3 regions of the Cellvibrio fontiphilus genome follow, and region 2 is predicted to be linked to each of the others. Evidence: predicted binding sites of a transcription regulator. Region 2 holds the regulator's gene; each other region holds the start of a gene.

Region 1 (5,340 bases), 530 kb from region 2:
AAAATCTCCTTCAATCCGGCGGCCATCGGCCAACAATAGCGCCGACATAAATCCGCCCTCATTGCGCTCGGCCGCCACATAGTTGCCTTCACTGCGAACCACCCCGCGCGCTTCGGCGTAGCGGCGCAAATAGGCCGAAACCAGCTTGGCATCCAGGTGAATTGCGTATCCCGCACCGCCAATCGGGGTGTTAGCGGCTTGCGCAGGCAGAAAAAATCGCCCCTGCGCCGCCATGACTGAACAGGGGGCAAAATCCTGCAGCGGATAGTCGCCGCCAGCCATGGTGGACTTCAGCCAGCACTGGTAAAAATCCTGCGCACCAATACGCTGACCCAGCGCGCCATAGGGATGAAAGTAGGATTCATTTTTACAGCGCCAATCCACAAACTTGATACCCAACTTGTAACAGGCCTGGGTTTCGCGGATGAAATCCTCCTCGTCTATCCCCAGGCTGGTAATTAAACGCAACACCGGCGGGATAGTTGACTCCCCCACGCCCACCGAGCTGATTTCATCTGACTCGATCAACTCAATGGAACAGAGGTCGCGACGCACATGGGCCGCCAGCATAGCGGCCGCGATCCAACCCGCCGTACCGCCACCGAGGATCACAATTTTTTTAATGGGATTCATGACAACTCCGTCAATTCCGGCTCGGTGGTAAAACTCCAGTAGGCACCGCTGCACATTTGGATGGAGCGGCGCAACACATCTATCGCCTTGTGGCGCGGAAAACTGGCGCGCCATGCCAGCGCCAGGGTGCGACCAGCTCCGGCGAGCGGGCGCGCCACCAGCCGACTGGCAGCACAGATTCCGGGCGTAGCCGCTGACCGCGGCACCACCGCCAAACCCTGCCCCGCGGCAACCATATTGCGCAGGGTTTCAAGGCTATTGATTTCATCACCAAGGAGCACCGTCTCAGGCAGTAAAGCCAGTACCTGCTGGCGCAGGCAGTGCCCCTGCGCCAGCAACAGCTGGGGCTGCCCGCGCAGAGCAGCCAGATCCACTACCTGGCTGGCACTCAGTACATGGGTAGACGGCATTATGACTACCAGAGGCTCGTCATATAAGGGCTGCACCACCACATCCGGCTCGCTAAACGGCAGCGACACCAGAATGGCATCCAAACTGCCTGCACGCAGCTGCTTGCAGAGTTCCGCACTCATGCCCTCACTAACACTCAGCGGCATGGTCGCCACCTGCTGTGCAAGGTAGGGCACCAATTGCGGCAACAGGTAAGGCGCCAGGGTATGGATCACCCCCAGCGACAAGCGCCCCTGTAGCTGGCCGCTGCCAGCTTGGGCCAGCCGCCGGATATCACTCACCCCGGATAACACCCGCCGCGCCTGATGAATAATGTCGCGCCCGAGCACTGTAGGGTGTACCCCGGACTTGGTGCGCTCAAACAGCACCACGCCCAACTCCTCCTCCAACTTGCGCACCGACACACTCAAGTTGGGCTGGGTGACATCGCAGCGCTGGGCCGCACGGCCAAAATGCCGCGTATCCGCCAACTCAACGATAAATCGCAGTTCCGCCAAGGTCATAAAAGACACCTAAAAAATTATTGCCGACCGGTTTACCGGCAAATGAAACCGACAAACAGCTGCCACCCAAAAAATGATAGCCAAAATTTATCGACCTTACATTGCGATGGCACCCAGCTTTCCACTACAAAGCACAACCCGCCTGCGTTTAGCCGGATGCCACCTAAACGCCGGACGTATAACAACAGCAGTATCAACATAAAAATCGGATTCATCCCATGACAATCGCGCAACTTTCTATCGTCTTCTTCTTGCAGATGTTCGTTATTCTCGCAGCTTGCCGTCTGGTCGGCTGGCTTGGGCAAAAATATCTTCACCAGCCCCAGGTGGTAGGTGAAATGATTGCCGGGGTAATCCTTGGCCCCTCACTTTTTGGTCTACTAATGCCCGAGTTACAGAAAAGCCTGTTCCCCACCGAAATGAAAGGCGTGCTCTACGTGGGCGCGCAGCTGGGTGTAGGCATGTATATGTTTTTGGTGGGCCTGGGCTTCCGTGGCGACCACTTCAAAGCCAACATCAAGAGTGCTGCCGCCGTATCCATCTCCGGTATGGCGGCCCCTTTTATTGTCGCGATCCTCATAACTCCCTGGCTATTGACTGTGCCGGGATTGTTTTCTGAAAAGGCGACTGTTTTTAGTGCCACCCTGTTTATGGGCGCCTGTATAGCCATCACCGCCTTCCCTATGCTGGCGCGCATTATCCACGAGCGCGGCTTGAGCCAAACCAAACTGGGCACCTTGTCGCTGTCAGCAGGCGCTATTGATGACGCCGGAGCCTGGTGTGTGCTGGCGGTAGTGCTGGCCACCTTTGGTGCAGGTGCGGAACTGGCGATCACCACCATTGTTGGCGGCATCATTTTTGCCACTTTCATGATTGTGGTAGCCCCCAAAATCCTGGCGCCTCTGGCGCGCGCCGCTGAACAGCAACAAACCCTCAGCCCAACGCTCTTTGCGCTGGTCATTATGAGCTTCATGCTGGCAGCCTTCACCGCCGACGCTATAGGCTTACATGCCGTATTTGGCGGGTTCTTGCTGGGCGCAGTGATGCCGCGCGGCAAACTCACTCAAGAGGTGAAACGTCAACTCGAACCGTTTGTCGTGATTATCCTGATCCCCATTTTCTTCACCTATTCAGGCCTCAACACTCAACTTACCATGGTTAACAATCTGGAATTACTGGCGATTGCCGCCGTGATTTTAGTTGGATCAATTGTTGCCAAAGGTGTTGCCTGCTGGGGCGCAGCGCGCTTGTGTGGCGCTGACAACCGCACCGCCATGGGTATTGGTGCACTGATGAACGCGCGCGGTTTGATGGAGCTGATTATTATCAATATCGGCCTGCAAGCCGGGGTGATTGGCCCAGCCCTGTTCTCCATGATGGTATTAATGGCGATAGTGACAACCCTGATGGCATCGCCACTGTTCGAGATAGTCTATGGGCGCCATGCGCGCAAAACCGGTGAGCTGGGTGCAATTGGCAGTGAAGAACCCGAGCACCAGCCAAATCAAACAGCCAAGCCTCAAGCCATTTAAACCTGCCGCCTCATTAACTGCCAGCCCGGGCCTCAACCCGGGCTTTTATTTTTCACCCTCACCGATTGCCTGCCGAAGAACCTATTAACCAGCGTACGCTTTGATAACATCCGGGGAATCCAAGTGTCGAACTTCTTGTCACTTAAGCCAACGCGCCACTCTTTTGTGAACAGCATCACCTTTCAAATCAATCAATTAGATGTGCTGGCACCCAATTTGCTTTGCACCTGCAAATTGTCAAATCAACCATTTTGGATAAAGTCATGCGCACACTTGTAAACCTGCTTGGATGCTTCAGCCTGTTGGCCGCCACCTCCGCTGTGGCCGGCCCCATCAGCATCAACCTCAACACCCCGGATTCACGCAATGGCGCGCTCAACGCGACCTATGCCATGCAGTACAACTACAACGAAGGCGACATCAACCTCTCGGTTACTGGCTGGTCCTATGGTGTAAACAAAACCAAAACCTGCAAGCGCTACAACTACTGGGGCCAGTGTGCAGAATACAAAACCGTCACCAGTGTGAAGCAGGAAATTGAGCAGGACTATGTTGGCAAGTGGGATGGCCTGGGCGTGGAAAAAACCGATAGCCCCAACCACGCCGTGGATAACGAAGGCGGTGATTTTGATATGCACCTGCTCTCCTTCGACCAAATGGTGATTGTGGACAGTCTGGATATGGGCTGGATCTCCAACGACAGCGATGTGACTGTGCTGGCCTACACCGGCACCAATTTTGATAGCGCTTCACTGCTCGGCAAAAAGTGGCAAGACCTGTTGGGCATGGGCTGGTCGCTGGTGGGCAACTACTACAACGTGGACTACCACCCCAATAGCGGCAAAATCAACGCTGGCAAGGTTGTCGCGCAGCACTGGTTGGTTGGTGCCTACAACGATGTGTTTGGCGGTTTTACCGGCGACAACATCAATAAAACCGGTGGCAATGATTACTACAAACTCAAAGGCATCACCCTGGATAAACCTCCGGTAGTTGAAGTACCTGAGCCAGGCGCACTCTTGTTGTTGGCACTGGGCCTGATTGGTTTGGGTGTGCGCCGCCGCATCTAAGACTTTGACTGGTTTGCAAAAGGGCGCTCTGTGCGCCCTTTTTTATTGCCTATAAATCCTAATCGCTTATGATGGCGTCCGCTCCAAAACAATAAAAAGCACCACTGCCACAAATCGCAAACAACAATAAAAGTGTGAATTACAAAAAAGGTCAACCACAACAAAAACAATCTCTTCGCGACGAGGTACCTTCACAATGCGCAACAAGTTACTGATCTCCATCGCGCTCACTTGCTCGTTTGTCATGGCAAGCCTGAGTGTACAAGCACAACAATTTAATGTGCTTTTATTTACCAAAACCAATGGCTTTCATCACGAATCTATCAACGAAGGTGTCACCGCCATGCGCGCGCTGGCCAAACGCCACGACTTTGCGCTTGATTGGCACGAAGATGCCAGCGTGTTCAGCGATGAACGCTTGCAAAAATATCAGGCGGTGATTTTCCTGCTGACCACCGGCGATATTCTCAACGACGAACAACAAGCGGCGATGGAGCGTTTTGTGCGCGCCGGCAAAGGTTTTGTGGGTGTACACAGCGCCTCAGACACCGAATACGATTGGGATTGGTACACCAAGATGGTGGGCCGCACTTTCCACATTCACCCCGCCAATCAAACTGCTGAACTGCAAGTGCTCGACCGCAAATTTCCCGGCCTTGAGCGCATGCCCGACCGCTTTTGGTGGACGGATGAGTGGTACGAATTTGGCGCAGAGCGCACCAAAGGTTTGAATTACATCCTCTCGGTAGATGAACAAAGCTACGACCCACGCGCGCAATGGGGCGAGAAAAAAGGTGTCGGCATGGGCAAATTCCACCCCATCGCCTGGTACCACAACTATGACGGCGGCCGCGCGTTTTACACCGCTCTTGGTCACCTGCCCGCCACTTACAGCGACACACTGTTTTTAGAGCATGTTTACGGCGGCATCTTCTGGGCAGCAACCGGCAAAGGTCTGCGCAAAAAATAATTCCAACGCACAACCCTAACGTAAAAATAACACTATGAAACTTTTCCTGAAAACCTACGCTCGTTTTATTTACCCGGCGGTCATTCTTATTATTTCGCTGGGTATTTATTTTCCTTTTTACGGCAGCCCCCAAGCCATGTTTTGGGACGAGAACTATCACGTTGCCTCAGCCCAAAAACATATAGACGGTGTGATGTATATGGAGCCGCACCCGCCACTGG
Region 2 (5,340 bases):
CTGCAGCAATAATTGGACCTGGAACGAAAAAGATGAATGCTGAACTACGGGAGCGCGCTGCGCAAATCAAACTCCTGCTATTGGATGTGGATGGAGTGCTGACCGACGGGCGGCTGTTTTTCAACAATAGCGGCGATGAGTTCAAGGCATTTAATACGCTCGATGGACAGGGCATCAAAGCCCTGCAAAAAACCGGTGTCAAAGTTGGCATTATCACTGGGCGCACCAGTGATTTAGTGGCACGGCGCGCGCGGGACTTAGGGATTGATATTCTCGTTCAGGGCCGCGAGGACAAATGGGAAGCGCTGCAGGAAATCCTGCGGGAACACAGCTATGCATTGCATGAAATTGCATTCATGGGAGATGACTGGCCAGACCTGACAGTTATGACTCGCATTGGTCTTGCACTTACAGTTGCCAATGCCCATTTCAGTGTCGTAGAACGCGCGCACTGGCAAAGTCGTGAACGTGGTGGAGAGGGGGCAGTACGAGCCGCCTGCGACTTACTTATGCAAGCACAAAATACATACGATAAGGCGCTGGGCGCCTACCTGCACGGATCCTCTGCGTAAGATGAGACTAGTCGATCGAATCCAGCAAATTCACCAACAGGTTCCAGTGCCATGGATAGTTGCAATGGCTATGCTGGTGTTTTTCTTTGCATTTTCCCTGCGTCATAAAGATGACCCAAGACCAGACCCATATGCTAGCGGCGGCTTTCCACAATATTACATGACCAGCGTGGAAACCCGCGAATACGGCACCTCAGGCAATCTGCGCTATCGCCTTACCACACCGCAAATCACTCATTTTCAAAAAGATACAGAGAGCCCATCGGAACATGACTACACCATGATCGAAAGCCCTACGATGGAGTTTTTTGATGAAGACCCAACTGCACCCTGGATAGTCAATGCAAGGGAGGGTAAAAGCCAAATGAATGGTGAATTAATTCAACTTCTGAACGATGTAGAAATTCAACAACAAACGTCATCCAACGGCTTGGTGCGCATATCTACCAGCAAGCTGGATTTGCTACCCAAGACACAATTCGCGCGCACAGACAAAGCTGTTAAGATGCGCAGCGCCAAGGGTCAGATGACGGCCGAAGGCATGGAAGCTGACTTTACCAACAGTCAGTTCCAATTAAAGTCACAAGTCAAGGCTGTTTATGAACCACGTTAAATCCACTTTCAGGTTGCTTGGCCTGGTCACTGTTTTACTCAGTGCTGGCGCAGCTTGGGCATTACCCAGCGACAAAAACGAAACCATCCGTGGCTCCGCAGACAACCTAACCGTTGACCAGAAAAATGGGGTAGCCACCTATACCGGCTCAGTAGAAATCCGCCAAGGCTCCCTCACCATCAAAGCCGATTCAATCATCATTCACACCAACGCTGACGGTGGCGTTGAAAAAATGGTTGCTACAGGTAACCCGGCTAAATTCCAACAACAACCTGAAGAAACACAGGGGATAGTTACCGCCGCGGCCAAACAAATTACTTACACACCCAGCAATGAGCACTTGCTTCTGGTCGAAGATGCATCCGTCGAGCAAAATGGCGCCGTCATGAGCGGCCCACACATTAACTATGACTTGGTTAAAGAAGTCATGAAAGCCGAAGGCAACACCGCAGGTGAAGGTCAGCGGATTGAAATTGTCATCCCCCCAAAATCTGGCTCCGCAAGTGATTCACAGGCTCCCTCTTTCACTCCAGGCAGCAATTAACCTATGCCAAGTTTGCACGCGCGTCATCTCGCCAAAAGCTACAAAAAACGCAAAGTAGTTATCGATGTTTCGATCACTGTCGAGAGCGGTCACATAGTGGGTTTGTTAGGGCCAAATGGCGCTGGTAAAACAACCTGCTTTTACATGATTGCCGGCTTGGTTCCTGCCGACAACGGTAGCGTGCTTATTGATGACAGGGATATTACCCAGCTACCTATCCATGGACGCGCACGCGCTGGTATTGGCTACTTACCCCAGGAAGCATCTATCTTTCGCAAACTCACTGTCGCTGACAACATCATGGCGATACTTGAAACGCGCAAGGATTTGGACCAAAAAGCGCGTGCAGAAAAACTTGAAGCACTCTTGAGCGAATTTCATATCACGCACATCCGAGATAGTTTGGGTATGGCGCTCTCGGGGGGCGAACGTCGCCGCGTAGAAATCGCACGCGCACTGGCCACAGACCCCAAGTTTATTCTTCTGGATGAACCCTTTGCCGGTGTGGACCCCATTTCTGTAAATGACATTAAAGAAATTGTTCGCCATCTTAAAGATCGCGGCATAGGTGTATTGATAACCGACCATAATGTGCGCGAAACCCTTGATATCTGTGAAACGGCCTACATCGTCAGCGAGGGGCACATAATCGCAGAGGGCAGCGCTGATACTGTGCTGAGCAACAGCAAGGTTCGCGAAGTCTATCTGGGCGAGCACTTCCGCCTCTGACGAACAAAGCAGAAACAACTTGACAAGCAACATTCTTTGTCTACTAGGCATAAAGCTTGCTTAAGCATGTTGCTTGAAGCGCAAACCCTGACTAAACTCCACTTAACAGATGTTTTCCATACCGTGTTATTTAAGGGTTTGTTGCAACAACAATGAAACAATCTCTCCAGCTTAAACTCGGCCAACAGCTGACCATGACCCCCCAACTGCAGCAGGCAATTCGCCTCCTGCAGCTTTCAACCCTGGATTTACAGCAAGAGATCCAAGAGGCGCTTGATTCAAATCCTATGCTTGAAATGGAGGAGAGCTTTGACTCCCCTAGCCAAAGCAGTGATTACGAAGGCAGTGCTGACGATCAAATCGATTACAACCGCCAACAAGAAATTGCTGCCGAGTCCGGCACCGATACGAGTAATGATTACTCCAGTAGCGACAGCTTCACCTCTTCCACCAGCGATAGCTTTAGCGAGCCTAGTTACAGTGACACCGAGAGTTTTGGTGAGAGCGATAACTTTAGTGATGGGGAGTCATTCAGCGATAGCGATGTCTATGGGGAAAGCGAGAGTTTTAGTGCCGATAGTGGCGATTGGAGCGACTCCATTCCTTCCGATCTACCAGTAGATACCAGTTGGGATGACGTTTACCAAACCTCCGCAGCGGGAAGCTCAAACAACTTCGACAATGAAGACAGTGACTTTGAAAGCCGCCGCGCTGCAACAGACTCACTTTATGACCACCTGATGTGGCAACTTAACCTCACCCCAATGTCTGATCGTGATAGGGTGCTGGCAATGGCCATCATCGATGCCGTAGAACCCAGCGGCATGCTATCAATCAGCATTGAAGAAATATTTGAGGGAATGCGCAACGATCTGGAAGATCTGGAGTTGGATGAGGTGGTAGCGGTACAGCACCGCTTACAACAGTTTGATCCCTGCGGTGTCTGCAGCCAGAATCTTTCGGAATGCCTGCTGGTACAGCTGCAACAGTTTGACACCAAGACGCCATATCTGGATTCCGCGAAACTTATCGCCAAGCTCTATCTACCTATTTTAGGCAGCCGCGATTATCGTCAGCTGATGCGCCGCACCAAGCTTAAAGAAGCTGAACTTAGCCAAGCTATAGCCCTTATCCAGAGCCTTAACCCCCGCCCGGGCGATATTATCGCCAGCGGCGACACTGAATATGTTGTTCCTGATGTGTTTGTAGAGAAGCGCGATGGTCGCTGGATAGTGGAATTAAATCCAGAAATTGCACCGCGCCTACGCATCAATGCCAACTATGCTTCAATGGTAAAACGAGCCGACTCCAGTAGCGACAATACCTTTCTCAAAGACAATTTACAGGAGGCTCGCTGGTTTCTAAAAAGCTTACAGAGCCGTAACGAGACACTATTAAAAGTGGCGAGCTGTATTGTAGAAAAACAACGCGGCTTTCTAGACTACGGGCCGGAGGCAATGAAACCGCTGGTATTACATGACATTGCCGAGATAGTGGAAATGCATGAGTCCACCATCTCTCGTGTGACCACCCAAAAATATATGCATACACCGCAAGGTATATTTGAACTTAAGTACTTTTTCTCCAGCCACGTCAGTACCGATAGTGGAGGCGAGTGCTCATCGACAGCAATTCGCGCCATTATCAAAAAACTGGTTAGCGCTGAGAACCCCAAAAAACCCCTGAGCGATAGCAAAATTACCGACTTATTGGCGGAACAGGGAATTCAGGTGGCGCGTCGCACAATCGCAAAATATCGCGAATCGCTGAACATTCCACCTTCAAACGAACGTAAGACCATTTGACTTAGTATTGTCACTGGCAAGCAGTACCTAATTCGGAAGAAAATCAAGGATGAACTGTTAGGTTGTGCTGATCACAACCATTTTGTTTCTATCGAGAGGAAGTATCTATGCAAATAAACATTAGTGGTCATCATTTGGAAGTTACCGATTCACTAAAAGACTACGTCAACAGCAAAATTGAGCGTCTAAGTCACCACCATGATCGAATTACCAGCACCCATGTGATCCTCTCCGTTGATAAACTTATTCAGAAAGCAGAGGCCACTATCCATGTAAGTGGTAAGGACTTGTTTGCAGATGCAACCCATGATGATCTCTATGCAGCTATTGATGCCCTGGCAGATAAGCTGGATCGCCAGCTAATTAAGCACAAAGAAAAGATGCGCAGCCATCGTTAATCATCATGCGGCGGGTCGTCAGACTCGCCGCGTACTTATTGATAGAATCTTTTAGTCACACCTACCATGCAAATTCAAAATCTTATTACCCCTGGACGCACGCTTTGCGGTGTTGAGGGCGGCAGTAAAAAACGCGCCCTAGAGTTGTTAGCTAACGCTATTGCTCAGGATGTTCCGGGTATTGAGGCAGACGAACTCTTCCGCCGGCTAATCGGCAGAGAGCGCCTTGGCTCTACCGGCATAGGGCACGGCATCGCCATACCCCACTGTCGCATCGCAAATTGCAATAGCACCATAGGCGCGCTGCTCACACTGGCAGATCCAATCGATTTTGATGCCATAGATTCACAACCGGTTGACATACTGTTTGCAATGTTGGTACCCGAAGATGCTCATGATGAACATCTACAAACCCTGGCAGCACTGGCAGGAGCTCTCAACAACGCTGACTACCGCCAACGCCTGCGCACAGCGGACAGCGATACAGCACTTTTTCAAGCAGCTATAGCCGCCCCCTAGTAGGTCTATGCCATGCACCTTGTGATAGTAAGCGGGCTGTCAGGCTCAGGAAAAAGTACCGCACTGCATGTGCTGGAAGATGTTGGTTTTAATTGCATCGACAACCTACCCGTTAGCCTGCTACCAGCATTGGTAGCCCAAATACAAATCCACAAGGACG
Region 3 (5,340 bases), on a different contig from region 2:
CATGTTAACGCGTTGGATCTCTTCTTTCTTCAGGGTGATGTAAGCATCGATGAAGTCTTTAGAGAACACGCCGCCAGCCAACAGGAACTCGTGGTCAGCTTCCAGGTTAGCCAGAGCCTCTTCCAAAGAAGCACAGACTTGTGGAATCTCGGCTTCTTCTTCCGGCTCCAGGTCGTACAGGTCTTTGGTGGCTGCTTCACCCGGGTGGATCTTGTTCAGAACACCATCGATACCGGCCATCAGCAAGGAAGCGAAGCACAGGTATGGGTTGGCAGTTGGGTCTGGGAAGCGGGTTTCAATACGTTTTGCCTTCTCACCAACGGTGTAAGGAATACGGATAGACGCAGAGCGGTTGCGTGCAGAGTAAGCCAGCATTACTGGAGCTTCGAAGCCTGGAACCAAACGCTTGTAGGAGTTGGTAGAGGCGTTACAGAAAGCGTTCAATGCTTTAGCGTGCTTGATGATACCGCCGATGTAGTACAGGGCAGTTTCAGACAGGCCAGCATAAGCGTCGCCAGCAAATTGGTTTTTGCCGTTCTTGGAGAAAGACTGGTGAACGTGCATACCTGAACCGTTATCACCGATCAGAGGCTTCGGCATAAAGGTCGCGGTTTTACCGTATTGGTGAGCAACGTTGTGTACGCAGTACTTGAGGATTTGTACTTCGTCCGCTTTCTTAACCAGGGTGTTAGCGCCTACGCCGATTTCACACTGGCCAGCGTTAGCTACTTCGTGGTGATGGATTTCAATTTCCAGGCCCATAGCTTCCATGGCGTTACACATAGCGCCACGGATGTCGTGCAGTGAGTCTACTGGCGCAACGGGGAAGTAACCGCCTTTTACGCGTGGAGCGTGGCCGTGTTTACCTTCAACGTCGTCACCTGATGACCAAGCTGCTTCTTCAGATTTGATTTTGTAGAAAGCGCCGCCCATTGAGCTGTGGAAGTGAACGCTGTCGAAGATGAAGAATTCTGGTTCTGGACCAAACAGAGCTACGTCGCCCAGACCAGTAGACTTCAGGTACTCTTCAGCGCGCAGACCGATAGAGCGTGGGTCGCGGTCGTAACCTTGCATGGTGGCTGGTTCAACGATGTTACAACGAATGTTGATGGTTGCTTCGTCGTAGAAAGGATCGAGAACGGCAGTTGAATCGTCTGGCATCAGGATCATGTCTGAGTCGTTAATGCCTTTCCAGCCAGCGATAGAAGAACCGTCGAACATTTTACCGTCAACGAAGAAACTGTCGTTTACCACGTGAGCAGGGAAAGTTACGTGTTGCTCTTTACCTTTGAAATCGGTGAAGCGCAAATCAATCCAGCGAGCTTCGTGTTCTTTGATCAGGTCTAAAGTCTTAGACATTGAATGCCTCCAAGTGTGATAGCCCGAAGGCTACGGATTGTGAAAGTTATAACCACTTAGGTAACCGGCCAGTGGCCGTCTACCTGAAATTTTTCCCCACTTCATCCGACTCGCGACTCATTTAGGGGAGCGTGACAAGACTAGGGTGTCAGAAAAGGGGCAAAATATATGCCATTTAAATAAAATAGCAACAGACCAGTAAAAATAAGGCTTTCCACCGAATGCGGCGCCGTTAAATAGCTGCAAAAGCACCAATAAGGTGCGTAATTTTTCTAAAATGCACTCTTTGTGTGCATTTTAGTTTTACTGCGATTTTCCCTGCCATCTTAGCACCAAGAATGGCCGCTGGCGTCGGTGAAAACATCTCCTGTGTGCACCAAATGATGACGCCCATTGCCCATCTGTACAGCAGATCACAGTGGCGGTAATTTTGGCCATTTGGTTTTGCTCCAAAAAGCGATAGCCAATATTTATCAAGATTGTCTCGCTTGTGTTTTGCTTCCCTTGTAGCCTGCGCCGCGTTTGATCGCCCGGATTCAGGCTGGCGTATCGCTATCCACTTTTTACTCTACAACAATAACAGGTCAGTTATGCATGCAATGACAACAACCGAAATCTTCCTGATCGCTATGGTGATCATTTTTACAATCCCTTATTTGATTTGGCGTTTGGGGCGCACCGATTATTGGGCGCCGCTGGTGGTGGTGCAAATCATCATGGGCATAGTCTTGGGGCCGGGCGTTCTGGGCAAGGTTTTCCCTGAGTACTACACCTTTGTATTCACGCCCGATGTGATCAAATCACTCAACGGCATTGCCTGGTGGGCGGTGATGATTTTTGTCTGGATCGCTGGTATCGAGCTGGATCTTAAAAAAGCCTGGGCCTACAAGCGCGAGAGCAGTATTACCGCAGGTTTGGCGCTGGGTACACCGCTGTTATTTGGCTGCGGTGCGGCAGTGGCGATGATGGCCTACAGCGGTGGTTGGATAGGTGCCAAGGGCATGACCTGGCAGTTTATTCTGGGGGTGGGCATGGCCTGTGCAGTGACCGCTTTGCCTATCTTGATTTTGTTGATGGAGAAGCTGGAAATTTTGCGCCAGCCGATAGGCCAGCGAATCCTGCGCTACGCCAGCCTTGATGATATTGCCATTTGGGGTGTGCTGGCGTTGATCCTGCTGGATTGGGAGCGTGTGGGGCGTCAGGGTATGTTCCTGCTTGGTTTTGCTGTGCTGGCCTACCTTTTCCGTAAGTTGATGGTGGCTATTCAGGAAAAGGATCGTTGGTACGCCGGGTTTATCTGGCTGGCGATTTGCGGTTTAGCGGCTGATTGGGCTGGCCTGCATTACATGGTGGGTGCATTCCTCGCGGGCGCGGTAATGGATGCCGAGTGGTTCAATCAGGAGGATATGGACAAGCTGCGCCATTTTGTATTGATGATCATCATGCCGGTGTTCTTCCTCAGTACCGGCTTGCGCACCAACTGGGATGTAGGTGGTACGGCGGTATTTGTGGCGGCGGCGATTTTGTTGGTCGCATCAGTCTCCGGCAAGTTGGCAGGGGTGCATCTGGCGGGCAAAATCCTCAAGTGGGAAAAAGGCGAGGCCTCTATCATTGGTTGGCTGCTGCAAACCAAGGCGCTGATCATGATCATCTTCGCTAATGTGTTGCTCGATAAGCAGATCATCACCAACGAAACCTTTACTGCCCTGCTGATTATGGCGGTGGCCAGTACCATGCTGACGGTGCCGGTGGTGGCGCCCAAGCTGCAGAAGATGAAAGAAATTATCTTCCGCTCCAAGTAGCTGATCCCTGTAGTTGAATACAAGTAGTTGAATGCAAAAAGCCCCCGTCACTGCGGTGACGGGGGCTTTTGTTTGGAGGTAATTCAGCGAGTGGTGAGTGTGCTGGTTTTAAATTACAAAGCGCGATACCAGCGTATTTAAATCGGTTGCCAGTCGTGCCAGCTCATAGGTGGCCGCGCTGGTTTGATTTGCCCCTGCGGCCGACTGGGTGGATAAATCGCTGATGTTCACTATGTTGCGATCCACTTCCCGCGCTACCGCTGCCTGCTCTTCGGAGGCGCTGGCAATCAGCAGGTTGCGCTCGCTGATTTGTCCGGCTTTTTGATATATCTGCTCCAGTGCTACACCGGCTTGTTCCGCTACGGTGAGTGTTTTGCCGGCGTGTTCAACGCTGCCCTTCATTGAATCCACTGCCGCTGCTGTGCCTCCCTGAACTTTGCTGATCATCTGTTCAATTTCTTGGGTGGAAACCTGAGTGCGATGCGCCAAGGCGCGTACCTCATCGGCAACTACCGCAAAACCGCGCCCTGCTTCTCCGGCGCGTGCTGCTTCAATGGCGGCATTGAGCGCCAGCAAATTGGTTTGTTCAGCGATAGCGCGAATCACATCCAGCACCTTGCCTATATCTTTGGATTGTTCAGCCAAGCCGCCGATTTGGGCTGAGGTGCGGGTAAATTCTTCAGTCATGGACTTAAGTGCCGCCACTGTATGCATCACTTTGTCGCGCCCTTCGTGCGCCAGACGAGAGGAATCGTTGGACGCTTCAGCGGTACTGACTGCATTGCGCGCCACTTCATCTACGGCGGCGCTCATTTCGGTGACGGCGGAAGCCGCTTGTTGGATTTCGTCATTCTGGCGTTGCAGGTTGCGCGAGGATTCCTCCGCCACCGAGCTTAACTCTTCACTCGCAGACGCCAGCTGGACTGATGAATTACCTATCTGGGTGATGGTGCTGCGCAGGTTGTCCTGCATCAAGGCGACTGAGGCAAGTAATCTTGCCGGCTCGTCATTGCCATCAAAGTGAATCTGTTGGGTAAGTTTACCGCCCGCGATAGTCTCGGTAGCACTCACGGCTTGCTGTAATGGAAAGGTAATGCTGCGGGTGATGCTCGTGGCGAGTATTGCAGTGATTGCCAGTGCAATCAGAATGCTGGCAATACCCATGGTTTTGCTGAGTTCGTAAGTGGCCTGGGATTCTTTGGCTGATGCATCGGCGCCATCGCGGTTGACTTTGCCTAACTCCAGCAGTGCTTGCGTCATACGGTCAGCCAAAGGGTTCATGCTCTCTTCAATGATATGCAGAGCCTCAGTCTGATTGCCGGCCTTCATGGCGGCCAGTGCCTGCAGTGAGCCTTGGATGTACTGTTTTTCAACCGATTCAAGCTCATCGAACAGGCGCCTTTCTTCCGGTTCGGTGATCAAATTCCGGTAGGTATCAAACGCTTTGTCGGTTTCGGCTTTTCGCGCTAGCAGGTTCGCTTCGCTGCGCGCAACGGCGGCAGGTGCAGTATCTACCACCAGCCGTATGGCATTGACCCGATAGCGCATCAGCGACAGATTCATATCGCTAATGGCATTGAGTGATGGAATCCAGTTTTTGGTGATTTCCTCGGTAGAGTCATGCATGCCTGACATCTTATTGATGCTGAATATGCCCTGTGACAGCATCACTAATGCCAAAATGCCAAAGCCCAGAAACAGGCGCTGCCCTATATTGATTTGCCGCAAAAACATGATGATCCGCCCCGCAGATGGTTGAAATGAAGCTATTGATGAATGGTTATAGCAGTGGCTTAGTCTGTTGGCGTTATTTCTGCGCATAATTTAGGGGGTGTAATACTATTTGTTGGTTTCATAGCTAAATCCAACCTTTTTAGTGATCCATAGGCATTTTGCGTCGTAAAAAGCTATTGGCTCAAAACAAAGTAGCTGTCTTATAATCGCCGCCTTTTTAGCCAGCAGATCACCGCTGCATAGTTTCAGGCGCGCCTTCCATGCATTTTGTAGTCAAAGTTTTCCCCGAAATCATCATTAAAAGTCCTCCGGTGCGTAAGCGTTTTATCAAACAGCTGCGCGACAATTTGCGCCTGTTGCTGGCCAATATCGGGGTAGAAATTGATGTGCAGCGCGATTGGGAGAAAATCGAAATTCGCTGCCCCGAGGCGGATGCACAGGTGAC

What was found. Region 2 encodes sigma-54, which starts transcription at its own class of promoters, with help from an activator protein. Its sites were predicted from a motif close to TGGCACANNNNTTGCNNT; they were not measured.
Region 1: a site for sigma-54 is predicted at 3,285-3,302, ahead of xdp1 (exosortase-dependent surface protein XDP1). Genes of this name have one in related genera too.
Region 3: a site for sigma-54 is predicted at 1,516-1,533, ahead of glnA (type I glutamate--ammonia ligase). Genes of this name have one in related genera too.

What each region holds. Positions count from the first base shown of each region.
Region 1 is NZ_JBHRTF010000004.1:322,763-328,102, reverse strand. It holds gene ACFODX_RS10085 (tryptophan halogenase family protein) at 1-633, opposite strand, end outside; gene ACFODX_RS10080 (hydrogen peroxide-inducible genes activator) at 630-1,547, opposite strand; gene ACFODX_RS10075 (cation:proton antiporter) at 1,766-3,079, shown strand; gene xdp1 (exosortase-dependent surface protein XDP1) at 3,343-4,149, shown strand; gene ACFODX_RS10065 (ThuA domain-containing protein) at 4,346-5,119, shown strand; gene ACFODX_RS10060 (phospholipid carrier-dependent glycosyltransferase) at 5,154-5,340, shown strand, end outside.
Region 2 is NZ_JBHRTF010000004.1:848,511-853,850, reverse strand. It holds gene ACFODX_RS12190 (KdsC family phosphatase) at 33-572, shown strand; gene lptC (LPS export ABC transporter periplasmic protein LptC) at 574-1,185, shown strand; gene lptA (lipopolysaccharide transport periplasmic protein LptA) at 1,172-1,729, shown strand; gene lptB (LPS export ABC transporter ATP-binding protein) at 1,733-2,458, shown strand; gene ACFODX_RS12170 (RNA polymerase factor sigma-54) at 2,611-4,263, shown strand; gene hpf (ribosome hibernation-promoting factor, HPF/YfiA family) at 4,371-4,661, shown strand; gene ptsN (PTS IIA-like nitrogen regulatory protein PtsN) at 4,728-5,180, shown strand; gene rapZ (RNase adapter RapZ) at 5,193-5,340, shown strand, end outside.
Region 3 is NZ_JBHRTF010000002.1:282,632-287,971, reverse strand. It holds gene glnA (type I glutamate--ammonia ligase) at 1-1,359, opposite strand, end outside; gene ACFODX_RS03090 (hypothetical protein) at 1,592-1,753, opposite strand; gene ACFODX_RS03085 (cation:proton antiporter) at 1,959-3,161, shown strand; gene ACFODX_RS03080 (methyl-accepting chemotaxis protein) at 3,270-4,895, opposite strand; gene thiI (tRNA uracil 4-sulfurtransferase ThiI) at 5,156-5,340, shown strand, end outside.